Regions from separate parts of the Acidobacterium capsulatum ATCC 51196 genome, predicted to be linked through region 3. Evidence: riboswitches for the same ligand, from Rfam matches in the RefSeq annotation. Region 3 holds a riboswitch; each other region holds the start of a gene.
What was found. Region 3 has a riboswitch for cobalamin ahead of ACP_RS10070 (ribonucleoside-diphosphate reductase subunit alpha). Riboswitches for the same ligand answer to the same signal wherever they lie in the genome.
Positions count from the first base shown of each region.

Region 1: another riboswitch for cobalamin. It lies ahead of metE (5-methyltetrahydropteroyltriglutamate--homocysteine S-methyltransferase); the one in region 3 lies ahead of ACP_RS10070 (ribonucleoside-diphosphate reductase subunit alpha).
Region 2: another riboswitch for cobalamin. It lies ahead of ACP_RS02755 (TonB-dependent receptor); the one in region 3 lies ahead of ACP_RS10070 (ribonucleoside-diphosphate reductase subunit alpha).

Region 1 is NC_012483.1:3,402,325-3,406,482, forward strand. Features, by position in the region: gene metE (5-methyltetrahydropteroyltriglutamate--homocysteine S-methyltransferase) at 1-1,504, opposite strand, end outside; cobalamin riboswitch at 1,632-1,833, opposite strand; gene ACP_RS13950 (aldo/keto reductase family oxidoreductase) at 1,892-2,785, opposite strand; gene ACP_RS13955 (TetR/AcrR family transcriptional regulator) at 2,881-3,510, shown strand; gene ACP_RS13960 (TonB-dependent receptor domain-containing protein) at 3,828-4,158, shown strand, end outside.
Region 2 is NC_012483.1:652,281-656,438, forward strand. Features, by position in the region: gene ACP_RS02755 (TonB-dependent receptor) at 1-1,949, opposite strand, end outside; cobalamin riboswitch at 1,977-2,213, opposite strand; gene zwf (glucose-6-phosphate dehydrogenase) at 2,415-3,782, opposite strand; gene ACP_RS02765 (SGNH/GDSL hydrolase family protein) at 3,979-4,158, shown strand, end outside.
Region 3 is NC_012483.1:2,468,164-2,472,321, reverse strand. Features, by position in the region: gene ACP_RS10075 (sensor histidine kinase) at 1-1,518, opposite strand, end outside; cobalamin riboswitch at 1,704-1,898, shown strand; gene ACP_RS10070 (ribonucleoside-diphosphate reductase subunit alpha) at 2,001-4,158, shown strand, end outside.

The sequences.
Region 1 (4,158 bases), 930 kb from region 3:
CCTCTAGAAATTCGGCGAAGTACTCCACCATGTCATTGCGCTCGAACTCGCCATGCACCAGCACATCGAGCCCGATGGCCTCCTGCTGCCGGATGCACTGCGCGGTTGCCTCGCGCAAAAACGTCTCATATTGCCCGGCCGTCTCATGCCCGTGCTTGTGCGCCGCGCGATGCTTGCGCACCTCCGATGTTTGCGGAAACGAGCCAATGGTCGTCGTCGGAAAAAGCGGCAGTCGGAGCTGGTCCCGCTGCACGCGCGCCCGCTCGGGATAGGCTGACGACCTCGTGAAGTCGCTTGCCTTCAGCGCGTGCAACTGCGCCCGCACGGCGGCGTTGGTTGAGGATTCGGCCGCGGCGCGGTCCTGGATCGCTGCCGCATTTTCTGCAGCAGCGGCTGGGTCGCCCGTGGCCAGCGCTGTCAGTTCAGCCAACTTTTCTTCGGCAAAGCGTAGCCAGCCGCGCATCCGTGCGGGCAATTGCGTTTCGCCGCGCAGAGTATGCGGCACGTGCAGCAGCGAGCAAGACGGAGCAGCGATCACTCGCGCCTGCCCGAGTTTGCGGGCGGCCTGCCGCAGCATGGCGTCAGCAGCGGAGAAATCAGTCAGCCAGATGTTGCGGCCATCCACACAGCCCACGCTCAAAACCTGATCCGGGTGCAGGGCGTCGATCACTTCCTCTATCTGCTCGGGAGCGCGCACCGCATCCACATGCAGCCCTGCCGTATGGGCGGCAATCGCCAGTGGAAGATTGTCGCCCAGCCGCTCAAAGTAGGTGGTGAGCATCAGCTTCACCGGGCTCAGGGCGAATGCGGCATAGGCTTTCCGGAAGATCTCCGCTGCGCCTTCCGGCAAATCCGTGGCGAGAATGGGCTCATCCATCTGCACCCACTCCACGTTTTCTGCGGCAAGCTCGGCCAGAACCGCCTGATAGGCGGGGATCAAGCGATCTGTAACTGTGAATGGGTCAAATGCGTCTACACCCTTGCCCAGAAGTAAAAGTGTCAGAGGGCCAATCAATACCGGGCGGGTTTCAATTCCGAGCGCACGTGCCTCCCGCACCTCGCCGAGCAGTTTGGCGCTGTTGATTTTGAAGGAGAGTCCTTCGCTCCACTCCGGCACCAGGTAGTGGTAGTTGGTGTCAAACCATTTCGTCATTTCCATCGCGGTTTGCTCGCGGCTGTTGCGAGCCATGGCGAAGTAGCGTGGAAGTGTAACCGTGTCTGTGCCGAATCTTTCCGGTGTCGCCCCCAGCAGCACCAGCATGTCGAGCACCTGGTCGTAGAGCGAGAAGTCGTTGGAGGGAATGAAGTCGATGCCGGCGGTCTTTTGCAACTCCCAGTGGCTCTGACGTAGTTGCCCCGCGACATTTTGTAACTGTTCTTCAGTGCATTTACCGGTCCAGTAATCTTCGAGTGCAAACTTCAGCTCGCGCTGCTGGCCCATGCGGGGAAACCCAAGATTGGCGGTCTTGAGCGAAAGGGAAGTCGATGCTTCATCGGTGGCCATTTGGTTCTCTCCTTGTTACATGAAAGAACCACCCATGCGCAGGCACACCCCTGGGGCATGCATGAATCACCGTTCCAATCCACGAGAGCGGCATTCTCGGCGCACCCATGGTCAGCGTCCAGCGCTTCCATGGTGGTGGCGGCAGGCCGGTATTCGGACTCTGGGCAATCTACCGGATGGCCGCTTCCCATCTCCTGAGGAGACAGTGCTTGGCTTGCGCCGTGCCACCTTTCGTTCCCATCACCGCTGCGGGACAGCGCCGGATTTACACCGGCTTCCCGTTTAACAGATCGCCCGTGAGCGATCTGACCTGCACGCTCCCAGTCTACTGAAAAGCATGCCCGGGTGCGCGATTCCCGTGCATCCGGGCGGGCTTGGTGAGGGTTGTTAGTGCGCAGCTTGCGCAGGAGTGGCAATGGCGTTGAGCCGCGCCAGCACTTCGGGGGCCAGCACAAGATCGGCAGCCGCCAGGTTCTCACGCAGGTGTGCGAGCGATGACGTGCCGGGAATCAATAGAATGTTGTCTGCACGATGCAGCAGCCATGCGAGCGCGACCTGCATGAGGCTCGCGCCCAGCTCTGCCGCTACGGCCGAGAGTTCGTCCGACTGCAGGGGCGTGAATCCGCCGAGCGGGAAGTAGGGCACATAGGCGATGCCGTCTTTGCCCAGAGCGTCGATCCACGCATCTTCGGTGCGATGCGCGAGATTGTAATGGTTCTGCACGCAGACGACGGGAGCGATCTTGCGGGCCTCTTCCACCTGCGAGGGCGTAGCGTGGCTCAGCCCGAGGTGCCGGATGAGCCCCTTGCGCTGCAGTTCCGCCAGTGCGGTGAAGCGTTCTTCTATCGACTCCTCTTTGGGGACGAAGCGGTCGCCCATCAGGCGGAGGTTCACGACGTCGAGCACGTCCACGCCCAGGTTGCGCAGGTTGTCGTGCACGCCCTGCTGCAGATCTTCGACGCTTTGCGCGGGATTCCAGGAGCCGTCTTCGCCGCGCCTGGCGCCCAGTTTGGTCACGATGGTCAGCTCTTTGGGATAAGGATGCAGCGCCTCGCGAATGATCTGGTTGGTCACATGCGGGCCATAGAAATCACTTGTGTCGATGTGGTTCACACCCGCGTTTACTGCCTCGCGCAGCACGGCCACGGCCTGATCCCGATCCTTTGGCGGGCCGAAGATGTGCGGCCCTGAAAGCTGCATGGCGCCATAGCCCATGCGATGCATCGTCACGTCGGTGCCGGATAGTGTGAAGGTACCGCCCAGCTTCTTTGCCTCAGTCATACATGCTCTCCAAGCCCTCGCAGAGGGCGGTTGATTGCAGAAACTTTCTGCTTCCTGTGTTTAGATGAAGCTATCTTCAGGTTTGGAGTTCGCATTTGCCCCGCGCCACAAAAGCTACACTGCAACCGCGTAAACAGCCCGCTCAACAGCGCTCGTCGGAAACAGTAGAGGCGATTTTGCAGGCGACCATTCAGGTTTTGGTCGCCGTGGGCAAAGAGCGTCTCACCACGACGCGCGTGGCACATCGCGCTGGAGTTTCCGTCGGCACGCTGTATCAGTACTTCCCAAACAAGAGCGCGCTGCTGCAGGCCACGTTGCGACGTCACATTCAAGGCGTGCAAACGGCTGTAGAGCACGTGTGCCGTCTAGAGCGGTCGCGGCCGTTGCCGGACATGACCACTGCGCTGGTGGACGCCTATCTCGGTGCCAAGATGCGCAACGTGAAGGAGAGTGCGGTGCTCTACTCGGTCAGTTCGGATGTGGATGGCATGGCTATTGCTCAAGCTGCGGGGAAGCGGGTGCGGCATGCATTGGCTGAAATGTTCGCGACCGCACCGGAAGGCCTGACGAAAGAGCCGGAACTTGTGGCTTCGGTGGTTTCGGCCGCGCTGAATGGTATCTCGCGCCGCCTGCTTGAGTCGAAGTCTCCGGAGCGGCATCTGCCTGTGCTGCGCGAGGAGCTGCTGACGCTGCTGCATGCGTATCTCAGAACGTGCGTGGGCTGAGGGCAGACATCGGACGAAACGGTGTAAGGAGTGCCGGAGATGGTGCCCGGGGCGCTGGGAAATGGAGGTGTTTCCTGCGAGATGCCCGGGCCTGGCGGCGTGCTGAGATTGTTTCTTGACAATCCCCTGGGCGGGAAGATATTGTTCGTCCCATTAAAACAGACCCTTTGAAATCGTTTACATATGGTTCGCTAGGGCGCGATGCATTTGAGAAAACGTTTGCGAGTGAATGCAAGCGTTTACATAAAAGTCCGGAAATTATCACTAACTATTGAGGTCAGAAATTGCGAAAGATCATACAAATTCTCTTGCTTCTCATGAGCCTGGGCACTGCGGCTGCCTTCGGGCAGGAGTTCACGGGACTGGTGACCGACCAGAGCGGTGCGGTAATTCCGCACGCAAAAATCACCGTTCATAACCAGGACACGGGCGTTGATCTGCAGACCATCACAACTGCGGCTGGGAATTATACGGTTCCTTACCTGACGCCGGGGCACTATTCCGTTTCGGCCGAGGCGCAGGGCTTCAAGATAGAAAACAAAATCGACATTAATCTGCAGGTTGGCAAAACGGCGGTGATCAACTTTTCGCTGGCGGTTGGCGCGACCCAGCAAACGGTTACCGTAAACGCGGACCAGGCCCTGCTGG
Region 2 (4,158 bases), 1.8 Mb from region 3:
ACATAGAGCGAGTATGCGCCGTCTGCATTGAGTTGAGCTTCGAGCAGCTTTTGCTGCGCGGTGCTCAGGTTGGGTAGAAGCTGCGGAATCAGTGCGGCTCCGACAGACTCGACCTGATTGCCGAATTCATCATGGAAGTAATCGAGACGAAGCAGGACGTGCTGGTTGAAGAGATTCTGCTCCACACCGCCGTCATAGGTACGTGCCAGCTCCGCGCCAATGGGGCTGATGTGATCGGCGGCTACGGTCTGCTGCCCACCATTCTTGTTCAGGAAGTCATAGAGCGAACCGAGTTGCTGCAGCAGCGTCGGCTCCTGATAGCCCTTGGCATAATTGAAGGTCACGCGGGTTCCGTCAAAGATGCCCTTGCCCGGCTTGATGAGGTAATAGGACGCGCCCACGCGCGGCGCGCCGACGGTTCCGTAGAGATCGTTTTTCTCAATTGTGCCGCTGGCCGTGTAGAAGAGGCGGTTGTTCAACTGGCCGTTCAACTGGCCGTTGTAGTCGTAGTTGGCGCGCTCGAGCTGGTCGTTGAGGAAGTAGGCCTGCGAATACTCAGAGCCACGCTCATCTTCAAAGCGAAAGCTGCCGGTGAGCACCAGTGCCGGGCTGAGGGTGTAGTTGGTCTGCGCGTAGAGATCGTCGCGCAGATTGGCGTTGTCAATCACATTGGGATAGACGCCGTAATTGGCAGGCGAGTAGTTCATGATGGCCTGTCCGGTGACAGAGTAGCCGTTCGCGCCGCGAATCGTGACGACATTGCCGTAGTAGTTCCCGCCTTCGTAGTCGGGCGTCAGATTGCCTGCCGGGTAAAAGACCTCAGACTGCTCGCGCTTGCGCACAAGACCATAGCGCACCAGGCCGGTCCAGGCGCCGTTGAAGGAGTGGGTCAGCGTGCTCGAGAGAAAAGTATCCTGATCGGACTCTTTGCCGTCGTTCGAGAGGCCAAAGAAGGCATACGTGCCGGGCAGATCGGTCGCGCGGTTGATTTGGTGGACGATGACGCGCAGGCCGGTGTTGGCGCTGAGGTCATAGCCAAGATTCGCGACGGAGGTGATGAGGTGATACTCATCGTTCGGGATGGAGTTCTGCGTCTGCAGGTCGCTGAAGGCCCCGTAATAGTCAAGATTGTTGCGCATGCCGCCCAGTTGCACCTGGTTGCGGTAAGTGCCGAAGTTGCCGCCGTCGCCCTCGTAGAGCAGGCTGGGAAAGGGCGTGCTGCCCTGTGGCGTCGTGAAAGCAATGACCCCGGCGGCGGCATCGGCGCCGTAGAGCACGCTGTCAGGGCCGCGATAGGCCTCGACATGATCGATGCCCGTGGTGGCGAGCATGGAATAGTCAAACTGGCCCCCGATGTCTTCAATGGGCACGCCGTCGAGGATGACACGATTGGCGTTGGAGTTGCCGCCGTGAATGAAGACTGAGGTGATGGCGCCGCGCTGGCCTGACTGCACCACATTGAGTCCCGGCAACTGACGCAGAGCATCCACCATACCGGCGCGGTTTTTGAAATCGGTAAAGCCAAGCGCACTCACAGGGGCTGAGACCTGCGCCTGCGGCGTGGGGTTTCCGGTAGCGGTGACGATCACCTGCTGCCGCACCCAGGCCGGCTCCAGCGTGACATTCTGCACCACGTCATCGAGCTTGCCCGCATAAAAGCTCTGCGTGGTGATCTGGCGAAACGAGTTCCCTGTCGCCAGCACGTAAAAGCGGCCGCTCAGCCCACTGAGCAGCTCGTAGCTGCCGTCGGCATGCGAGCGGGTCACCTTGACGACGTGGCCGTTGTGCATGAGCGTGACGATGGCGTTGGGAATGACCTCGCCCACAGGATCAGTAATCGTGCCATGCACGGTGACGGCGCGGGCGGCGCAGGGCGCCAGCAAGGCGAGAGAAGATGCGCAGAGATAGACAGCCAGCCGGCGAGCCGCACGGCAAAAAGCATGAGCCATAGTGTCCTCCGTTCCCCTCGGAACGCGGTGAAAAAGGCGCATGGGACCGGTCTCCTGACTTAGGCGCTCATTCCCTGTGGAATCGAAGCCGGGCGGCATCGCGGAATCACCTTCCCGGAGCATCTGCTCCAGTGGCATCCTACGCCCGGACCTCTGTGTGCCCTCTGTATTCAACAGACGAGAAAGCACACGAACGCGCTTACAGTTGCGGGGCAGTGGCGGATTTTCACCGCCTTCCCGAACATCCCAAAGCGTTTACGAATAACAACGGAGCAGAAGGGCGTAGAACCAGCCTTCCGCAGAAGTTTCCGGGCAACGCCGGAATCTCTTTTTATAACCGTGCCGTAACACGGTGTCAAAATTTTTGACCGCCGCGAAAAGCTCACGAGACGCACAAAAACAGAAGCCGGAGCCAGCGTGCGTAACTGCACCCGGTCTCCGGCCTTGCGGCTCAAATACAAGAGGTTAGCGCGGGTTCAACCAGCCGCCAACATCCTCAGCCAGCCGATTCGCCTCTACAGGACCCCAGGTTCCCGGCTTGTAGCCATGCACCTGCGGCCGATGTTGCAGAACGTCGTCCAGCAGTTCCCACGAGCGCTCAACATAATCTTCACGTGCAAACCACACCGGATTGCCACAAGCCGCGTCATCGAGCAGTTCCTCGTACGGCAGCAGGTCGAGTTCCCCGCACTGCTGCTCGGCATTCAGCTCGGTCATGCAGCCGCGCAGACGCTCGCCTGCTTCTTTGATCGAAGCGCCGATGGCGATCTCAGGCTTGGGGCTGAGGCGAAAACGCACATAGTTCTGCGGCGTCACCGTCTCTGAGAAAACAGGCGGCGTCTGCCGCAGTTTGGCGGTGATTTCAGTCGCGGTGATGGGCAGGTTTTTGCCGGTCCGAATCAGGAACGGCACATCACGCCAGCGCCAGGAATTGACATGCACTCGGAGCGCCGCAAAGGTCTCCACATTGGATTGCTGCTTGACGCCCGGCTCATCGTGATAACCCTCGAACTGGCCCAGCACCACATCCTCAGGGCGAATGGGCTGCACGCTCTTGAGTACCTTGGCGCGCTCATCGCGCAGCGCTTCCACGTCGGGGCACGGAGGCGCCTCCATGGCGATATTGCTCAGCAACTGCATGAGGTGGTTCTGCACCACGTCGCGGATGGCGCCCACGCCGTCGTAGAACGCGCCGCGGCCCTGGATGCCAAACTGCTCGGCCATCGTGATCTGCACCGACTCGACGTACTGGCGGTTCCAGACCGGCTCAAGAATCGAGTTGGCGAAGCGGAAGAAGATGAGATTCTGCACCGCATTTTTGCCCAGGTAGTGATCGATGCGGTAGATGTTCTCTTCAGGGAAATACTGATGAATCTTGTCATTCAGCGCGGCGGCCGATTGTCTGTCATGGCCAAAGGGCTTTTCGATCACGACGCGCGCACCCTCGGCGCAGCCCGACTCCTTGAGGTGCTGGATGACGACCGCGAAGAGGCTGGGAGGAATCGCGAGGTAGTGGAGCGGAGACTTTGCGTCCCCAAGCGCGGCCCGCACCTGGCGAAAGGTTCCAGGATCGGCGTAGTCGCCGTCTACATATTTCATGCGGTCGAGCAGCTTGGCCAGCCCCTCAGGATCGATGCCGCCGTGCTTTTCCACGCTGTCTTTGGCGCGTGCCTTGAGTTGATCGAGGTTCCAGCCAGCTTTCGCTACGCCGATGACCGGGCCCACCAAGCGGTCGCGCTTGGCCAGCCTCTGCAATGCGGGAAAAATCTGTTTGTAAGCCAGATCTCCCGTTGCGCCGAAGAACACTAATGCGTCTGAGTGTTGAGTCTCCATTCGCCTTCCTTTGTAAACCTTCCCCTGTTGGATGTCACTACAAGCCGGAAAGGGGCAACAGAAACCGCCGCACGCCGTGATGCCGGCCATATCGTTGGCAGAGTGGCACGATCGGCCACGGATTCTGTAAAAAGGATGCGACCGGCACATTCAGTTCCAGCCACACTCTGGCTGCTTCTATCGGAGGATTTCCCGCATGCTGAAGAAATTTGCCTTGTTCTCTGTGATGGCTTCCATCTGCTGTGCGCCCACGCTGGCCGCAAACACTCCGCAATCGACCACCGCCACCACGGCTACGGCTGCTGCGCCTTGCAATCCGCAGGAGTTCGCGAAGATGAAAAAGACCCTGCAGGATTGGCCCGATCTGGCGCGCTAC
Region 3 (4,158 bases):
GTCTTCAAGCATGGCGCCGATCAGGTTGCCGCCGAGGCCGTCCAGATCGGTATACGTGGTGAATTGTCCGCCGGAGTACCGCGTGAGTCCCCGGCGGGTGCCGATCCAGAGCGTCCCCAGTGCATCGACGAAGAGCGAGCGCACAAAATCATCAGGCAGGCCATCGGCCGTGGTGAAAATGCGCACGTGATGGTTACGAATCTCATCCAGCCCATCGGGAGTGCCTGCCCATAGGGTGCCGTCGCGGCCCGGCGCAAGCGCCATGACGATGTTGCTGGAAAGTCCCTGCGCGGTGGTGAGCGTGGTGAAGTGACCGTCACTGTCGCCGCTGAGCCCGGCTCCGTTGGTGCCTGCCCAAAGGGTGCCATGAGTGTCCTGCGTGACCGAGAGCACATAATTGCCGGCCAGGCCATCGCGAACCGTGAGGCTGGAGAAGGCCAGACTGCGCAGCACGCCGAGTCCATTGGATTCAAAGCCGAGCCACAGATCGCCCTCGCGGTCTTCATAAGCTGAGAGCACGATGTTGCCGGCCACTTCGCTGCGGCTCGGCAGCGATTCCATCAGGCCGTTGGCAAAGCGCGCCAGGCCGCGATTGGTGCCGATCCACAGCGCGCCTTCACGATCATGAAAGAGAAAATTGATCTGGCCCGAGGGCAGGCCATCTTTTATTCCGTAACGGCGGGCGTGATGGTGGCCCACGAGGAAGAGGCCTTCATCCGTGCCGACCCACATGTTGTCTGGCGAAGTTGTCGAAGGCGCGAGCGCGGAGACAAAAAAAGGACCGGACAGACCCAACACGTGCAGCGTGCTGCAGTCTTTTGCCGTGCATACTTCTACGCCCGTGGGGGTGCCAGCCCAGAGTGTGTGCCCGGGGCCGGGCGCCATCGCCTGCACCGGGACACGCGCGCCCACCACCACGAAATGGCTGGACCCGGCTGCGGCGCGCAGCAGGCCCTCGCTGCTGCTCACCCAGAGCGCGCCATCCGGCGTTTGCAGCATGCTGCTGGCCTCGGTGAGCGTGGCCTCGGTGGCCAGCATGAAGCGGCCCCCGGTGAAGCGCTCAATGCCGGAAGCTGTCAGCGCCCAGATGTCTCCGGCGCGGTCCTGAAAGGTGGCATAGGTCTCGCCGGTGGGCCAGGAGTGAAAGTGCCCATTGCGCTCGCGGGCGACGCCGGCTGCCGTGCTGATCCAGAGTGTGTCTGAGAGCGAGCCGTCTCGGCTCTGCATGAGGTGATAGATGAGGTCGCTCGGCAAGCCCTTATTCTTCCGGCTGGTGAAGGCGGTGAACTGCTCGCCGTCAAAGCGCACCAGTCCTCCTTCAGTGGCAGCCCATAGAAAGCCGTCACGCGTCTGCAAAATCGAATGGACAGTGTTTTGCGGCAATCCGCTCTCGGTCTGCCAGACCTGCGCGCCATCCTGCCGCAGCGGCACGCGCGGGTCGAGCGCGCGAGCGGCACAGGCGCTCAGCGTGAGGGCAAGCGCAAACAAAAGGCGGCGCAGATGCAGCGAAGAATTCATGCGGGGCAATGCTCTCGCCATGGTACACAGCCGAGGCTGCGGCGCTCTGCATGAAGCCTTGGCCGCGCGACACATTTTGCGCAAACTGCGCCACTGAAAGCACATGGACGCGATTCACACAGGGGCTTCCACATTTGCACAAGCACCACAATATTTAGCGTTTGACTCACCCAGATGTGCCTGATACGGTGGTTTTACTTCGCGGTGCCGGATCGAGAAATCCGGCTGAAAAGGGAATCCGGTGCAATTCCGGAACTGCCCCGCAGCGGTAAGCAGGAACGAAAGCTCCAAGGGTAAGCACTGGCCCGGGCATGGGCTGGGAAGCGGGAGCAAATAGGCAGCCTGCGAGTCCGAAGACCTGCCACGAAGACATTCGCGGAATCTCCGAGGGGAGAGGATGTGGCAGTGGTGTCATGTGCCTGCAGCACGGGCATGCGCTGTCTCTTCCTTCTTTTGTCGTGTGGAGATGAAGGAGAGCAGTAATGGCGACCACCCACCCCAGCGTATCGGGCACTCTGCCCGGTTTCCCGGCCAAGGAAGAAATTCCGGTAATGCACGTTCGCAAGCGCAACGGCGAGCTTGAGCCCGTGGACGTGAACAAGATTGTGCGTGCCGTGCAGCGATGCAGCGCCGGGCTGTCGCAGGTGGACGCCATTCGCGTGGCCAGCAAGACGATTGGCGGCCTCTATGACGGAGCCACGACGCGCGAATTGGATGCCATCTCGATTGATACGGCGGCCTCACTGATCGCCGAGGAGCCGCAGTACTCCAAGCTCGCGGCACGGCTGCTGCTGGGCACGATTTTGAAAGAGGTCGCCGGGCAGAACCTGCACTCGTTCTCGCAGTCTATTGAATATGCGCATCAGGAAGGCGTGGTGAATGCGGCGACGGCTGAGTTTGTGCGTACCCATGCTCGCAAGCTGAATTACGCGATTGATGAGCAGCTCTCTGACCGCTTTGAGTTCTTTGGCCTGCGCACGGTCTATGACCGGTATCTGCTGCGCGACCCGCTCTCGCGCAAGGTGATTGAGACGCCGCAGTACTTCTTTTTGCGTGTGGCCTGCGGGCTCGCGGGCACGCCGCATGAGGCCATCGAGTTCTACCGGTTGATCGCCTCGCATGACTATATGCCGAGTTCGCCGACGCTGTTCAACTCCGGCACCAAGCATCCGCAGATGTCGTCCTGCTATCTGCATGATTCGCCGTCTGACTCGCTCGAATCGATCTACGACACTTACAAAGACGTGGCGCTGCTGTCGAAGTTCTCCGGTGGCATCGGGCTGGCCTTTCACCGCGTGCGCTCCGAGGGGTCGCTGATTCGTGCCACCAACGGCTTGTCGAATGGCATTGTGCCGTGGCTGCGCACGCTCGACAGTTCCGTGGCCGCAGTCAACCAGGGCGGCAAGCGCAAGGGTGCATGCTGCGTCTATCTGGAGCCGTGGCACGCCGACGTGGAGCAGTTTCTCGAACTGCGCGAGAACACGGGGGATCTTTCGCGCCGCACCTACAATCTGAATCTCGCGAACTGGATTCCCGACCTTTTCATGCGGCGTGTGGAAGAAGACGGCATGTGGTCGCTGTTTGATCCCAAGGTGGTGCCACAGTTGCCCGATCTGTATGGCGTGGAGTTTGACGCGGCCTATGAAAAGGCCGAGGCCGAGCAGCTCTACGCCCGCCAGATCAAGGCGCGCGACCTGTATGCGCGCATGATGCGCAGCCTGGCCGAGACGGGCAACGGCTGGATGACCTTCAAGGACGCCTGCAACCTGAAGTGCAACCAGACCGGCAAACCGGGCAATGTGGTGCATCTCTCCAACCTCTGTACCGAGATCACTGAAGTGACCTCACGCGACGAGACGGCGGTGTGCAACCTCGGCTCCATCAACCTGGCGCGGCACGTGGCCAATGGCGCTTTTGACTTTGAGAAGCTGGCCGAGACGGTGCGCGTGGCCGTGCCGATGCTCGATCGCGTCATCGACATCAACTACTACCCCGTGCATCAGGCAGCGAGCGCAAATTCACGCTGGCGGCCCGTGGGCCTTGGGTTGATGGGCCTGCAGGACGTGTTCTTCCAGTTGCGGATGCCATTTGATTCGCCTGAAGCACAGCAGCTTTCCACGCACATTCAGGAGGAGATCTACTATCACGCGCTCGCGGCCTCCTGCGAACTGGCCGAGAAGCAGGGTGCACATCCTGCCTTTGCGGAAACGCGTCTGGCGGCCGGACAACTGCAGTTTGATCTGTGGGGTGTGAAGCCGGCGGATGAAGCGCGCTGGAACACGCTGCGCGCGCGCATCCAGCAGCATGGCGTGCGCAACTCGCTGCTGATCGCCATTGCGCCGACAGCGACGATTGCCTCCATCGTGGGCTGCTACGAGTGCACGGAGCCGCAGGTGTCGAACCTCTTCAAGCGCGAGACCCTCTCGGGCGAGTTCCTGCAGGTCAACCGCTATCTGGTTACAGACCTGAAGGAGCGCGGCCTGTGGAACGAGGAACTGCGCATGCGCCTGAAGCTGGGCGAGGGTTCGGTGCAGGCCATCGATGGAATTCCCGACGACCTGAAGCAGATTTACCGCACCGTCTGGGAGCTGCCGATGCGCGCCATCATCGATCTGGCCCGCGAACGCAGCCCCTTCATTG